One region of the Paenibacillus sp. FSL R7-0189 genome, then DNA from elsewhere that is predicted to be linked to it. Evidence: riboswitches for the same ligand, from Rfam matches in the RefSeq annotation. Region 1 holds a riboswitch; the other holds the start of a gene.
The links. A riboswitch is a leader RNA that binds a small molecule or an ion and turns the genes downstream of it on or off. The one in region 1 is predicted to bind cyclic di-AMP.
Positions count from the first base shown of each region.

Region 2: it holds a riboswitch for cyclic di-AMP, as region 1 does, so the genes downstream of both, MKY63_RS07770 (hypothetical protein) here and MKY63_RS09910 (C40 family peptidase) in region 1, are expected to answer to the same signal.

Region 1 is NZ_CP150223.1:2,306,397-2,313,908, reverse strand. It holds gene motA (flagellar motor stator protein MotA) at 1-151, opposite strand, end outside; gene MKY63_RS09930 (hypothetical protein) at 358-651, shown strand; gene MKY63_RS09925 (4a-hydroxytetrahydrobiopterin dehydratase) at 880-1,167, shown strand; gene MKY63_RS09920 (cytochrome c) at 1,249-1,605, opposite strand; gene MKY63_RS09915 (GNAT family N-acetyltransferase) at 1,733-2,218, opposite strand; gene MKY63_RS09910 (C40 family peptidase) at 2,408-2,860, opposite strand; cyclic di-AMP (ydaO/yuaA leader) riboswitch at 2,905-3,047, opposite strand; gene MKY63_RS09905 (C40 family peptidase) at 3,410-3,838, opposite strand; cyclic di-AMP (ydaO/yuaA leader) riboswitch at 3,896-4,034, opposite strand; gene MKY63_RS09900 (hypothetical protein) at 4,253-5,083, opposite strand; gene MKY63_RS09895 (M1 family metallopeptidase) at 5,095-7,101, opposite strand; gene MKY63_RS09890 (YwhD family protein) at 7,205-7,512, shown strand, end outside.
Region 2 is NZ_CP150223.1:1,815,093-1,822,604, forward strand. It holds gene kdpB (potassium-transporting ATPase subunit KdpB) at 1-1,608, opposite strand, end outside; gene kdpA (potassium-transporting ATPase subunit KdpA) at 1,625-3,301, opposite strand; gene MKY63_RS07765 (hypothetical protein) at 3,518-3,934, opposite strand; cyclic di-AMP (ydaO/yuaA leader) riboswitch at 4,187-4,376, opposite strand; cyclic di-AMP (ydaO/yuaA leader) riboswitch at 4,796-4,960, shown strand; gene MKY63_RS07770 (hypothetical protein) at 5,029-5,583, shown strand; gene MKY63_RS07775 (hypothetical protein) at 5,598-6,119, shown strand; gene MKY63_RS07780 (hypothetical protein) at 6,160-6,612, shown strand; gene MKY63_RS07785 (hypothetical protein) at 7,077-7,268, opposite strand; gene MKY63_RS07790 (ABC transporter permease) at 7,300-7,512, opposite strand, start outside.

The DNA of each region.
Region 1 (7,512 bases):
AGGCCATGAAAATAGACGCTGCCGTACCCACCAAGATAATAACGTAAGCAGCAGGTGTGGCCAAAGCATGAAGTGGAGCGTGCTTGAGGATCATGCCCCAGATTACAGCAACCAAACCAAAAATTAAACCAATTATTGTTGAAATTTCCATTTTGCACCTCGTCCGTGAGATTTAAGATGTGTTCCGACAATGCCGCGTATATCATCCTTGAAACAGCGGCAGGGCACTCTGTGCGAAACCGAATTAACGTATATTCTTATTTATCGACATCATTCGGTTTTTTGTGAAGTCATTTTTTCGGCTATAATGGATAAGGTAAGTAATTATTCATCTGTGAAGAAAACGGAGTGATATACGTGGGTGTAAAGCATGGTAGAGATTACGGTGAAATTCTAACAGATTTGACCGAAGCCGTCGGACGAATTTCCGATGGATATTTATTTTTTGAGATGGATCCGGACGAGTGGCAGGAACTACCCCAAGAATCAAAGCTGGAGGTATGGGAAGCATTGGCTGAGGATCTTTTCTTCGCGCTGGGTAATGAACCTATGATTGAGGTGGGGAGCGGCGTAATTATTTACGATAAGGACACGCACCGCATTAATATTTTAGTTGGCGAAGAGGATTTGGCTTCAGTGGTTTTAATTTAGGCGGAGGAGAAGTCTGTACGTAATTTGCCCGTAGTCAGTAGCCCGTGTTAAAATTGATAAAGCCGAGTTATAATCGCTGGGATTTGTGAATACATTAAATCGAAAATATCGCCATTATCCTGGCACATCCCTTGGACCTCAGAAGCTAAGGGATGTTTTGTTTAACGCCTAAGTCAAGTAAAGGGAACTGCGCACTTTACTGCAATTTTTTGTAAGGGAGGAAACGAATTGTTATTTACGGAAGAGGAACTGCGTGAGGAGATCACCAAGCTGGAGGGCTGGAAGCTGGATAATAATGTTATGGTGCGAAAATATATGTTCAGCCAATATATGAAGGGCATTGCGTTCGTTGATGAAGTAGCCACGATTTCAGAAGCCTTCGATCATCATCCACATATTACGATTGATTATAAAACAGTTACCCTGCGACTTGAATCTAATGAGGAAGATGGGATTACGGCTCTAGATCTTCGAGAGGCGCATCAATTTAATGAAGCCTTTGAAAAAAATCACTAGTTTAGCCGAAATCATAAAATAAACGCCCGTGCACAGATAGTCACCTATCTCATACACGGGCGTTTTTGGTTGCTTGGCTGGTTACTTTTTCTCTGAGAGCCAGAGTGCGACGTTGGCGATCTCTTCAGGAGCTAGCTTCTCCTTAAAGGAAGGCATTTGGCCACGTCCTTTGGTGACGATGCTGTAGATTTCCTCAGCGTCATGCTGACCGCCTTCATTCTGAAGACTTGGTCCAACTCCACCTTGAAGCTGATCGCCGTGACAGGTGATACAGCTGGCTTTCACGGTTGCTTCTGCCTTTGCCGCGTCCAGTTGAACTACCGGCATCGTGGGCTTGTTTTCTTCAGCTACCTCTTCTTTACCCGGAAGTGTAAACATGAGTACTACCGCAAAGGCACAGGCGGCAAAAAACAAACCGCTCATGATCCATTTCTGCATCCCAATTCGTCCCTTCTATGTAAGCTGCTCCCTACATTATAGCTTATGGTGAAGCGTTATCATAGGGTTTGTGACAAAAAAATGAACGAGAATACAATCATTCTTATGAAATATATGGTATTTAATATCATTTGTCATAGACCATGCAATAAAAAGGTTTGTCTCCTGTAGGTGTGCGGCGTTCATACGTATCTGTAATCGTAAATCCACATTTTTGATAAGTTCGAATGGCGCGTTGGTTCCAGGTCAGGACTTCCAGATCTATCTCACGATCAGGATAACGATTCAAGGCTGTCTGGACGATGGCATCTACGAATAGTTTGCCTAAACCATGGCCGCATAGATCGGGGCGCATCCCAACTCCTAAACGAACGACTCCTTCCATCGGGAACAACTGTGCGAATCCGCACAAAACCTCTTGTTCATTTAATATGGAGATATATTGTTCCTCCCGGAGCTGCGGATCGCCAAACTCGATGCCAAGAGCCTGCATCTGCTCCCACGGCATCCAGCCATAAATATTATATGGGGGCGTATAGCTCCACTTACAAATAGCTTCTCCGTGAATTGCCTCCATAGGAACAACATGAAAAGTTACCGAGGGATTTATCATAAGGTCAACGATCTCCTTTCACGAGGACATTGCTATATTACTAATTATATACAAAATGGGGGAGGTTCGACTCAGAAACTTTACATGAGAGGAATGTTTTACAAATTATGAGAGGGGTAAATAAGTAATAAGACAAAAAAACAAGCTCTCCTCCAAGAGTTACCTTGGAAAAGAGCCTATGTACGTTACTTATTGAACATCATCATTGTCTTCCGATTCAGCAGCAACCGATTGGTAAGCGTCTGTGCTCATAATGCGCTTGGCACCAACGTAGCGTTTCACGTAGTAGCTATCACTCAGAGAGCTAATCGTAACACCGCGTGAGGTAGAAGCGTGTGCGAACTTACCTTCACCGACATAAATGCCGACATGGGAGACACCTTTGCCACTTGTATTGAAGAATACAAGATCTCCGGCTCTTATATCATCACGGGAGATTGCTGTGCCCATTTGATATTGGGAACCTGATTGGTGTGGAAGGTTAATGCCAATCTTATCAAACACATACATTGTAAATCCGGAGCAATCAAATCCGTTAGTGGATATACCGCCGGATACGTATTTAGTACCGATGGCCTTGTCAATCACTTTATCCATTTTGGAATCTGCGAAAGCGCTTCCTGCTCCGATGGTGAGGATGATGGAAAAGCTTAGTACTGCTGCTGCTAACTTCTTCTTCAAAAGTGTATACCCCTTCCAAATGCCTACGAGGTTAGCTTAAGGGTTCGGTTGAAGGTCCCCTATGACCCCTCTATATAATGGAGGTCAATTCACCCAAAGTTGGTTCCCCCGTTTTCCTAATAGTTAGGAAACTCGGCTCATACTGTTGATTAGGATTAGCTTGTAATCAATACATGACAAAACCTTTGTAAATAACAACTTAATGATTACAAAAATGTTACTAAAATCTCACTGCGCTAATTGTAACAAACAGAAAGCCGCTTGGCAATCGTTTTTAACATATTAATGCAGAAAAATTGGCATTTTTACGGTAGAAAGGCATATGTAAGCGTTAATAATGACCTAATTTTTAATATAATTGCAATTTTTATCAAATAAACGTGTTTCAATTGGGCTCTAATAGTGTAAAAATATATTATGGAAAAAAGAAAAACCCGAATTTGATTACGGGAATAATCAGATTCAGGTTCATATAGTTGTAATTATGAGGTTATAGTTGTGAGGAAGGTTTCAATCGAAGGCTACAGCTTGATAAGCTGAAGTACTCATTACTCTTTTAGCGCCAACATAACGATTGGCCCAGTAGGCCTGACTGAGTGAAGTGATGGTTACTCCACGCGAAGAGGACGATTGTGCGAATTTTCCGTTTCCAACATAAATGCCGACATGGGATACTCCATTGCCAAGTGTGTTAAAGAACACTAGGTCACCAGAACGCAGATTGCTTTTGGATACAGCAGTTCCAACGCTATATTGAGCTTTTGATGTACGAGGTAAAGTAAGACCCACATTCTTGAATACATATTTTGTAAATCCAGAGCAATCAAATCCGGCAGTGCTTGTACCTCCGGTTTTATAGGCAACTCCAATAGTCTTTGAGATTACAGTGTCCATCTTAGAGTCGGCAAAGGCGCTTCCTCCACCAATAGATAATGCCATTACAAGTCCTAGCGCCGCAGCGACGCATTTTTTTCTTAAATTATGTCTTTTCAAAAGATGTACTCCTTCCAAGGCCTGCGAGGTTAGCTTAAGGGTTCGGTAGAAGATTCCCTATGATCCCTGTAAAGCGAGATCAATTCACCCAAAATATGGTTCCCCCACTTCCCGGTGCAAAGGAATTAGGCGTGTTAAGCACCAAGAGAATGACGTTTCGACAGTTACACTTACGATAAATACATTTAGTTATGTAGGAATCGTTTCAATTGATTACAAAATTGTTACTAATAGCACAGGACTTATTGTAACAGAGCTTTTATGATTTTGCAAATACTCTTAAGTTATCCGTAATGAGAAAAAGTCCCAGCTCCTGAATACAGGAATTGGGACCTTTTTATTATGTCAAATAAGGTTAATTTATTGTGGAAATGCTTTGCTACACCATAGATGATATTGTGCAGAGATTCCCCACATTTTTAAGAGCGTAGAAGGTAGTGGTGAGATTTGCCGTATTATAAGTGCCGGCAGGCCGGGACAGAACAGACCCGTCAGTCCGCACACTAGCAGTAAGAGCAAGCCTCCCGCACCAAGTACAATGGAAACACCTATAGCAGGAATCAGTGACCGCAAGCAGATGAACAGTGAGGAGAACATTCCTGTACCGCCGGTGTAACCAAACTGCATATATAGAAGAAACAGGCGCACGATAAAAATATATATAAGCCATGCCAATACGTATGGTACTAAATGAAGTAACAAAGTGTAGTTAAACAAAGAGGATAAGAACAGCCCGTACATTTTTGGAGCAAGCCAGTAAAGCGGCAGCAGGGTCAGAACCCATTCGATTAGGCTAAAGACTAAGACAGGTAGTCCATAGATCTTCATGCCAGGGAAAAAGAACAGTCCGCGCTCTCCCCTTCGCTCCTGGTGGAGCTCATGCAGCAATCCTGCCCTTATGAAAGGAGAAAGCAGAAGTCGCAAGACAACAAGTCCTAGAAGCATCCATAACCAAGTGCGTATCGCAGGGTCAGTATTCAAGCTGAACTGTCCCTCGATATAATACAACAGTCTGCCCATACCGCTGCCGCCGGCGTCTTTATCTGGATAGCGCAGTAGAATTGGAATAATAGCAGATCGGATGAAACCATACATAAAGTAGCCCCAGAGCAGTCGGTAGATGAAGAGCAGAATTAAAATATAAAATTGCTCCTTCATGCTTTGCCAGCCGCGGGTTATCGATGTTCTCACAATCATTCACCTCACCAGACAAGAGTTCCGAGCACGGTTTCAAGTAGTTTAGTTACACTTAACGTCCAGCGAGAGAGCGTCTTGGGCTCTATTTCCGCCAGCCTAAAGTTGTTTAAATGTTTGCTCTCCAATAAGATGGAATGCTCAGGGTCAATCTCAGCAGAGAGAAGAGGCTTATCGCTTAACAATTGAAACGTAGTCTCTGCTCCTTCACCGTTCCAGACCCGCTGCACCGAAGAGCTGTCGGCGAATGTGAATTTCACGGGAACATCAACGTAATGGCTCCCTTTATTTGAAATCTTCACTAATGATTCGTAGCTTTGAGCATCGCCGCTGTTATTTTTTTTAAAAGTAATCGTATCTACTGAGAAGTCAGGCGCACCATCACCATAAATGTAATCATCGAAATATGCCTGCCATGATTTTTTGGTTACCTTCTCAACGACTTTCTGAAAATCTGACGTAGCGGGATGCTGGAAACGGAACTTACGAGCGTAGGAGGACATGATGTTGTTCATTGCTTTGGTACCTACCTGGCGTTCGATATCTTTAAGTACAAGCTTGCCGCGGATATAAACATTTCGGCTATAGGAATCCGCCCCTGCATATTTCCACGTTTCCAGATTTAACGGCTCAGGTATAGTCACCAGGCTGGCCTGTAAAGGCAAATTAGACTTGATACCGTATTCTTGTTCCATAAGTCTGTCTTCGGCATAGGAAGTAAAGCTTTCATCCAGCCAAGCCTCTTCGAATTCATTACTGGCTACCATACCGTAGAAGTATTGATGGCCGATCTCATGAATGACGGTTCTTTCAAGTGAGGTATCTGGAGAAGAATCTGCGGCCCCAAAGGCTGTAATAAGGGTAGGATATTCCATTCCTCCAGCGCCGTTTCCCTCCTTAGGTGGGACGATAATAGACAGCGTAGAGTAGGGATAAGGGCCATACCATTTGCTGAAGTAGGTCAGGGCAGCCTTGGCAGCTTGAAGGTAACGCTCTTGTAAGTCTTTGTGCAGTGGGTCGAGATACACCTTAATTCGTACTCCAGGCACTTCCGGCGTAGAGAAAGCTTCCTCTGCTACTGTAAAATCAGGGGATGCAGCCCAAGCGAAGTCGTGGACATCATCGGCGTAGAACTGATATATTTTTTGATCTTGTTTGAGCTTGGCATTTTTTACAGGAAATCCGGTCGCAGCCACCGTATAGTTGGAAGGAACGGCAATCGTTACATTAAAGATGCCAAAATCACTGTAAAACTCAGAGGTCCCGTGATACTGATGCAGGTCCCAGCCTTCTTCTTTAACTCCGCGTGTGCCCTTAGGCTCGTATACACTAAGCTTAGGGAACCATTGCCCAGCCATAACGAAGTTACCTGAAGCACCCATGCGAGCAAAGATTTTGGGCAGCTGGACTTCATACTGAAGCTTAAGTGTTACACTTTCCCCACCATTAACAGGCTGAGGAAGATGTACCTTTAGAAGCGTCTTATCGTTGATATTGCCGTCATCAGGTTGAACATATTGCACTCTTTGCATTAGCGAAGTTCCCTCTGTCGTGCGCAGATCGGTCAGCGTCATATTTCCGAAGCCGTTCTCAGGCATGCTGTCGCCTCTGAGCGTCCCCCCGGATTCCTTCATAAAGGTGGTATCTGATGAGGCGAATGCATTTGGATACATGTGAAAATATAAATCACTTACTGGCTTTACTCCGGGGTGTGTCCAGGTTACTGTCTCAGAAGCTTTTAAGGTTTCTGTGTCAGGAACAAGCTGGACATCAATGTGATACTCGACTACCCGCTGGCTTAAAGCCTCCTCTGCCGGGACGGGTGCGCTCTCAGGCAATACCTGCTGTGGTACGGCTGCAGGCGCTGTGCCGCTGGAGGACTTGGCCTCTTTTGAAGCAAAGCTAGTAACAGAAGCTGTTGAGCTATCCCCTGAAAAGGCCCATATTCCTCCTCCCAGCAGCGCGAGGATGGCCAGGGTCGCAAAGATGATGTACTTTAATGACAGTGACTTCATAGTGTGATTCCTCCCGTGACAAGCATCTACGGGATGTATATGTTTGCAATCGCCGCATTATTAGCTAAAATTAAATTATTCGTAAGAGGAAGGGTGTGCACTCGTGGACAACATACAACCGGAGGGCAAGAAACAGATTGCCTTAAATATTGTGAACGCTAAAAGTAAACATAAAGGCTTTGGAGCAGGCTCTATAGATCTCAACAACGTTTCACCTGTCATTATTGATGGTGATGTGGCGGTTATTGATATCGGTGCCATGCATGCCAAGAGCAAGGTGGAAAAAGGAATTAAATTTTCCATGAATCGTGAAGATGTACCGAATGGAAGACAGGTTTGGGTGGTATGGGTAGCGGTAGACCGTACATTGGAAGCTCAATTTTATGGTGGAATCACAGCCTGTGAAATGTG
Region 2 (7,512 bases), 490 kb from region 1:
AGTCCCACTGTTCATCGCTAAGCCCACATCAGCTTGGGCAAGGGCAGGTGCGTCATTCGTTCCATCACCAGTCATTGCCACCAGCTTGCCTTCGTTCTGCTCGCGGCGGATAACCGCTATTTTATCCTCAGGTGTACTCTCTGCAATAAAATCATCTACCCCTGCTTCACGGGCAATAGTAGCTGCGGTCAGCGGATTGTCCCCTGTACACATGATAGTCTTGATTCCCATTTTTCGCAGCTCATCGAACCGCTCTTTCATGCCTGGCTTAACTGTATCCTTTAAGTAAATAAGTCCATAAATCCGGTTGTCTACCGCAACAGCAAGCGGGGTCCCCCCCATTCGAGCGATAGCATCGGAATTACTGTCGAGGTTCGCGGGAATGACTCCGCCCTTCGACTGTACCCATTTCTTCACGGAATCGACTGCCCCTTTACGAACAGATCGTCCATCCCGCAGATCTATACCACTCATCCGGGTCTCAGCCTTAAACTCTACGAACTCTCCGCCTTCAGCAAGTTTGCTGTCATAGCTGCGTTCCAGCTTCTTAGCCAGCTCAATAACAGAACGTCCTTCCGGAGTCTCATCCTTTAGCGAACTAATAGCTGCCCAAGCCGTAAGCTCAGCTTCCGTTTCATCTCCAACTGGCACAAAATCACTCGCCATCCGGTTTCCGAAAGTAATCGTACCGGTCTTATCTAGAATCATTGTATTAATGTCGCCGGCAGCTTCAACGGCCTTCCCTGACATAGCAAGGACATTAAACTGTGTGACGCGGTCCATCCCTGCTATCCCGATAGCGGAGAGCAGTCCCCCGATTGTGGTCGGGATCAGACAGACCAACAGGGCGATCATAACAGGAATATCTAGATCAACACCCAGATAAGTCGCAATTGGCCGCAAGGTCACTACTACAATCAGGAAAATCAACGTCAGACTGATCAAGAGTGTATTTAGTGCAATTTCATTGGGTGTCTTTTGACGTTTCGCCCCTTCAACGAGGGAGATCATCCGATCCAAGAATGACTCACCGGGATCACTGGTAATTTTGACTTTAATCTCATCACTAACTACCCGGGTGCCGCCTGTGACTGAGCCGAAATCTCCGCCGGCTTCCTTAATAACAGGTGCAGATTCACCTGTAATTGCCGATTCATCTACGGAGGCCAGCCCTTCAATCACTTCACCATCGCCAGGGATAAGTTCTCCCTGACTGACGATCACGATATCTCCTTTCCGCAGCTCGGAGGAAGAAACGGTCTTCACAGACCCTCCAACGAGCTTATTAGCTGTGATATCCTGTTTCGTTTTCTTAAGCGAATCCGCCTGGGCCTTCCCGCGGCCTTCAGCCAGCGCTTCAGCGAAGTTGGCAAACAGCACTGTGAATAACAGAATGAACAACACCGTGATATTGAAGCCTACCGATTTCTCTGCATTAAAATATCCGGGGGCCAGTACCATAAGCAATACAATAATCGTGCCGATTTCGACTACGAACATGACCGGATTTTTGATTAACGTCACCGGGTTAAGCTTAATAAAGCTATCCTTTACAGCGCTTAGGAGTATGGGTCCCGTCAGCAGCTTTTTTCTTTTTACAGTACTCATCTTGTTCTCCCTCTTCCTACCGTAAGGTCAAATATTCTGCAATCGGGCCGAGCACAATGACCGGCAGAAACGTCAGCGCACCGATAATCACTACCGTACCAATCAGAATTCCGGTGAACAGACCATTGTCTGTGCGGAATGTGCCAATCGTCTCAGGAACCGGCTTCTTCTGGATCAGTGAACCTGCAACTGCCAGCATTGCGATTATAGAGACATAACGGCCAAGCAGCATTACGATCCCGGTTGTAACATTCCAAAAGGTGGTATTGTCCGCAAGCCCTTCAAATCCTGAACCATTGTTCGCGGCAGAAGAGACATATTCATATAACACTTGGCTAAGTCCATGGAATCCGGGATTCGTAATGGAACCGTTGCCCAAGCCCGTTAAGAACGCACCTGCTGTTGGTACAAGGATAATGAACGGATGCACAAGGATAGCAATCGCAATCAGCTTCATCTCCTTGGCTTCTATCTTTCGCCCGAGAAACTCTGGTGTTCTGCCAACCATTAGTCCACATAAGAAGACGCCCATGATGGCATACATCAGCATATTGATTAGTCCTACACCTTTTCCCCCGAAGACGTTATTGAGCATCATTAGGGCCAGAGGGGTAATGCCACCCAGCGGTGTCAGCGTATCATGCATATTGTTAACACTACCTGTCGTAGCTGCCGTTGTTACCGAAGTGAACAGCGAAGATTGCGGGATCCCAAAACGTACCTCTTTACCTTCCATGCTGCCTTGCGAAGACTCGATCCCCAGCGCATTAATAGCGGGATTCCCTTTAGTTTCCGCATAATAATTCAGCCCCAGCAGCAGAACGAACAAGGTCATCATTGCTGTGAAAATCACCCAGCCCTGACGTTTGTTCTTAGCGAACAACCCGTACATATATGGCAAAGAGGCTGGCAACATCCACATAGAGAGAATCTCCAGAACGTTCGTAAGTGGATTAGGGTTCTCAAAAGGATGCGCTGAATTGGCTCCGAAGAAGCCGCCACCATTCGTACCTAAGTGTTTAATTGACTCCAAAGAAGCGACTGGACCGATAGCGATTTGTTGCGTCTGCCCTTCGAGTGTAGTGACCTCAAGCGATGGCTTGAGCGTTTGTGGCACATGCAATCCTACCAGCACCAATGAAACTAGCAGAGCTAATGGAATGAATACACGAATATGTGCTTTTACGAAGTCCTCAAAAAAATTCCCGACTGATTTCTGTCCTGTAATCCCTCTGACAAAAGCAACCGCAACAGAAAATCCGCTCGCTGCAGACGTGAACATCATCATCGTGATGACTGCCATTTGTGAAAAATACGATAGTCCCGTCTCCCCGCTATAATGCTGCAGGTTCGTATTGGTCATAAAGCTGATCACCGTATTAAATGAAAGCGTCTGTTCCATATCGGCAATTCCATTCGGGTTCAGCGGCAATCCCCGCTGTAATCTTAGAAAAATATAACTGAAAGCAACCAGTACGATATTAGTTAAAACAAAGCTGAGTGCATACTTCTTCCAGGACATTCCGTCCCGTTTTTTCAGGCCGATCAGCTTATAAATACCTTTCTCTGTGCCTGCAAACCAGCGATCCGTACGATTCGGTTCGTTAGAAAATACATGATATAAATACGTCCCCATCGGCTTGACCAACAAGATGAGAATTACAATTACGACGACTATTTGCAAAATGCCCATGAATGCCCCTCCTTAAAATTTCTCAGGATGAATCAACGCGTAAACCAGATATATAAACAACAGTAGGGTAACAGCGATTACTAGAATCACAGCTTATCCCTCCCCGTATCCTCAACTACACCTGCGCACCAGCGCATAAAGCCATAAAATAACCCGTAAATTACAGCTAACGAAGCCACCATATACAGATCCATCATATCTTCCGCACTCCTTCCATTATCCTTGATGAGGTGATCTATCGATTAGAAAATCAGCATCACCACTATGGGAATAGATTACATAGCTCGCACCAAGTCTTTTATAGACCAATCTAGGATTTATAGAACTTGTAATCACAAAAATTGGCTGTGTCGTCCAGGTACGGCACATCTGAATATAGCGGCAGCAAAGCGGAAAGCTGCTCTCAAACAGATATACCCTGCCTACCGGGAACGATGGGCGAAACCAAGTGCTCTGATGGCGGGTATCCACTAGAATAACCTGCTCGATTCCGAGCTCCTCTAGTAAAGCCTTCTCAGCCAGATTGTTGGTTAATCCCGCCATCTTAATACCCCTGAACTTCAGAAGTTTAATGAAATGTTCTCCCGCCTTTGTAGGCGCACATACAAGCACATATTCATTCTGATCCGTCATCTCTTTTTTCTCCTCCTGCTCATTTACAACAAGGAGGCAACGAAAATCTCCGAAAGGATGTTGACCTATCGTCATTTTCGGGCACAACCTAAAGCTCGGTTGTGTCACGTCATTAGACGCTGCCTTACAAATACCGCTAATGATGAATTTAGCGACCTCTTGGGGGAGGCCTCCATAAATGCTTTGCTTCTAAGAGCACAGCAAAAAGCCACAAAGGATCTCCTCTGTGGCTCGCTAGCGGTCACATTGCACTCATCCTCTCTCCATACGCTTACGAGGTTAGCTGTCGGATTCGGGCGGTGAGAGTCGCCCTACCTGTATAGATGCGAACTCACTCGCACCCTCTACAGGATTCACCCCATAATCAGCTTCCGACTCTCACATCGGCTGCCGATTGTTGGTTCCCCCGCTTTCCTTATCGGAAATTAAGCGGATCAAATATTCGATTGTCGTTGAAACAGGAGTAATCATACTCTTATGCACGAAGACTTGTAAAACCTGAATGATGCCAAAATAATGCAAATTAAAAACTATTTTCCCATTAGATAGCGCTTACTTGATATCTAATCTCTCTATATCTCTTGTTTACTCGAGTTTCGAGCGTTTAATCGCTATCTATAACCCATGTGATTTTATTCACCTTTTTAGGGTGAAAATACTGCAAATTCCCTTTATAGGTTGAAACGCAAGAAGCAGAGGTTGAGCGAGAAAGAGGCGCGATAACACGCCATAAATACCTATTTACCTCGTTTTTCAGTCGTAGTCGGCAGGATATGGTTAAAATCGCTCTAAAAGAACATTTTCCGTTTTTTACAGAAAATCTTGAAAAGAGTATGATTCGGGTTGAATCTAATTCATGAAAAACAATCAACGCTGAGTTCCTGCATTCGCAGGGAACGGGGGAACCATCAGGCCACCTGGCCTACTTGGGGTGAATCCAAAGGAGACTGCGTAAGTCTCAATAGGTAGGGCGACTCTCACCGTCCGAATCCGACAGCTAACCTCGTAAGCGTAAAGAGAGAGACCCTTGATCCGCCACGCTTTGGCCCAGGTATATCTGCCTGTAATCCAAAACCGCAGCAGAGGTCCTCCTCTTGCTGCGGTTTTTGCGTTACCTGAGCCTATTAGGTGATAGCACGCTGGATGGGGTGAATGTTTTGAAGCACTATTATTTAGGGATACATCAAGGGCTGCTTGAGCCGATAAGTCTAAATTACGTTTGTTTCGGGGCCTTGTGGTTCGAAGAAAATAATCACAGGTACATTGTAGGTTATGCATTTGGCCAGAACCAGATCCAAGCCCTTCGCCAATTCAGTACACCTTCTTCTTGTAAAGACTGTTTAGACTCTAAGATTGTATATGAAATATATAAAAAAATTCGAGAACAACAACAGCAGCAGGATTGGTCATCGCATCAAAAACTCCCGTGGTTTACAGCCTTCAAGGAGCCTTGGAAAGATGTAAGCGCCGGTTGGTATGTCTTGAGATCCCGCAGCACCTTTCCCTTACATCTATCTGTTATACGGAAAGAGAAGTTCCGACTATGGCTAGAGCATACCGCAGTCTGTGAGAATAAAATGGAAATGCTCGCTTGTGTAGAAAAGGCTAGTGTCACTCATCATGTAGACTTAAAGCTTTTGGAAATCTAAGGAGGAACCCTACTATGGACCAGCGCAGACTATCCCGCATTGAAGTATTTGTATTGGATGAACCCGAGCCTATTCACTATGGAATGGAAGGGGCTGAAGGCTGCCGTTATGGTATTCTGAAGCTCACCTGTAAGGGAGGTTGCAGTTGGGGGGCTTGTCTAATCTCTGCCAACACCAAAAATTTCGATCTCATTAAATGGAGTTCTTTTTTACGGGCTATCTGTCATTGCCGTCTTGAGGAAGCGCTGGATAAGGTCCGCCGCGAAGGTTCAGATTGGGAGCAGGTTAAGCTTGAGCTAGTTCAGGGTGCTTTGCAGGATTTAAAGGCCAAGCTCCAGGGTAAATCCTTGGCTGGGCATATTCAGCAAGGGCGTCTGTACAGTGTTGCAGCTGGGGGGAGCAATTCCAGAAGTGAACGGCTCTACTACAAACCTTCCAAAGCTTTTTCCACTGCCTCCCAGCAGAAACACAGTTGCCCGGAACCAGACACCGCCGATCTTATCAATAAATCCATCTCTTACTTTTCTATATTATAGATTCAAGCAAATCTCTCATTCTGAAAGGATCGTGTTCACCATGCCTGACCCCTTACCTCCCGTGTCCACCTACAGTGCTAAATTTGCAGAGTGTGTTCAAAAGTATACTAATGAAGTCTACGTACTCAGTTCCATGTTATTAGAACAATCTAATGAGGCAGACAAGGTTACTATCCGCACCTTCACAGAGCTTCATAAAATATATCGTCAGGATAACTTCGACCCTCAGTTATTCTCTATCCACGCTTACCGCACTTGTATTCGCCAGTGTGCTGATTCTTTTGCCCGGCGCTCTCTTCTATCGGCTAAGGGATTACCTTGGGAGGAACAGCTTGTGAAGGTATTGTGGTACGGCTTAAAGCTGCCTCTTTCTCAAATAAGCATTATTCTGCAAAAAAGTGTTCCTGCACTGAAAGCACAGCTTAGAGCTGTACGGGAGCAGATGACCGACCAAGCGGATATACGAACGAGCGCAAATCTTTCTATAATTTAGTCACTGACTAGAATTCAGACGATCTTTAAGCGCATGAAGCATCTAACGGACTCAGGAGCCTTTAATTGAAGCTTTTCCTCAAATTTGGCCGGCGTTCGGACTCCAGTAGAAATCCCGAGCGATGAGCGTCTCGGATCGTCTTCAAGCAGGCCCTAATCATCTTCCACCAAGGCAAGGCTTACGGACCCAGATGACGTTACTTGCACGTTTATCGCCTTTTGAGCATAGTATCGGACTCCAGTGCAACTATTTGGTTAAAAGAGCTACTAATTCACCCTTTTTCATGCCAATAGCGACTATAATGTCCGATATCTTGCTAAATCTCGATGATTGCTGCATTTAAGTGCTGCTGGATCCGTTAGCTATATCAGCTCGTATACAAAGAGATTGCCAACTCAAAAACGGGGATATCCCAGCAACCATAAATGGCTGTTAGGATACCCCCGAAAATTCAGTGCCTACTATTACGCTTTACTCTTACGCGCCTTACCGTACATCCACAATCCTGCCAACATCCCCACTATAGCAACACCAGTCAATACGCCTTGAACGAAATCCATAAAAGTGGAGCCATCCGGAAGCATTCTACTAACCGTAGCCAGCGATACCGAACTCATTAAAAGCATAATGGTATATTGTTCGCTTGTAGACATCATTAGCACTCCTTAAAAGTTATATGAGGTCATCTTAGATCTTGTAAGCTTTCATTGCTTTTCTGATTTCTTTAATACTTGGGCGTTTGCCGTACATCAGTACGCCGGTACGATAGATCTTGGCTGCCAGCCATCCGAAGATGAAGGTAGTCACAAGCAGGATCAGCAGCGATACAATGACTTGCCAGATCGCCACCTCGCCGACACCAATTCGGAGCAGCATCGTCAATGGTGAGGTGAAAGGCAC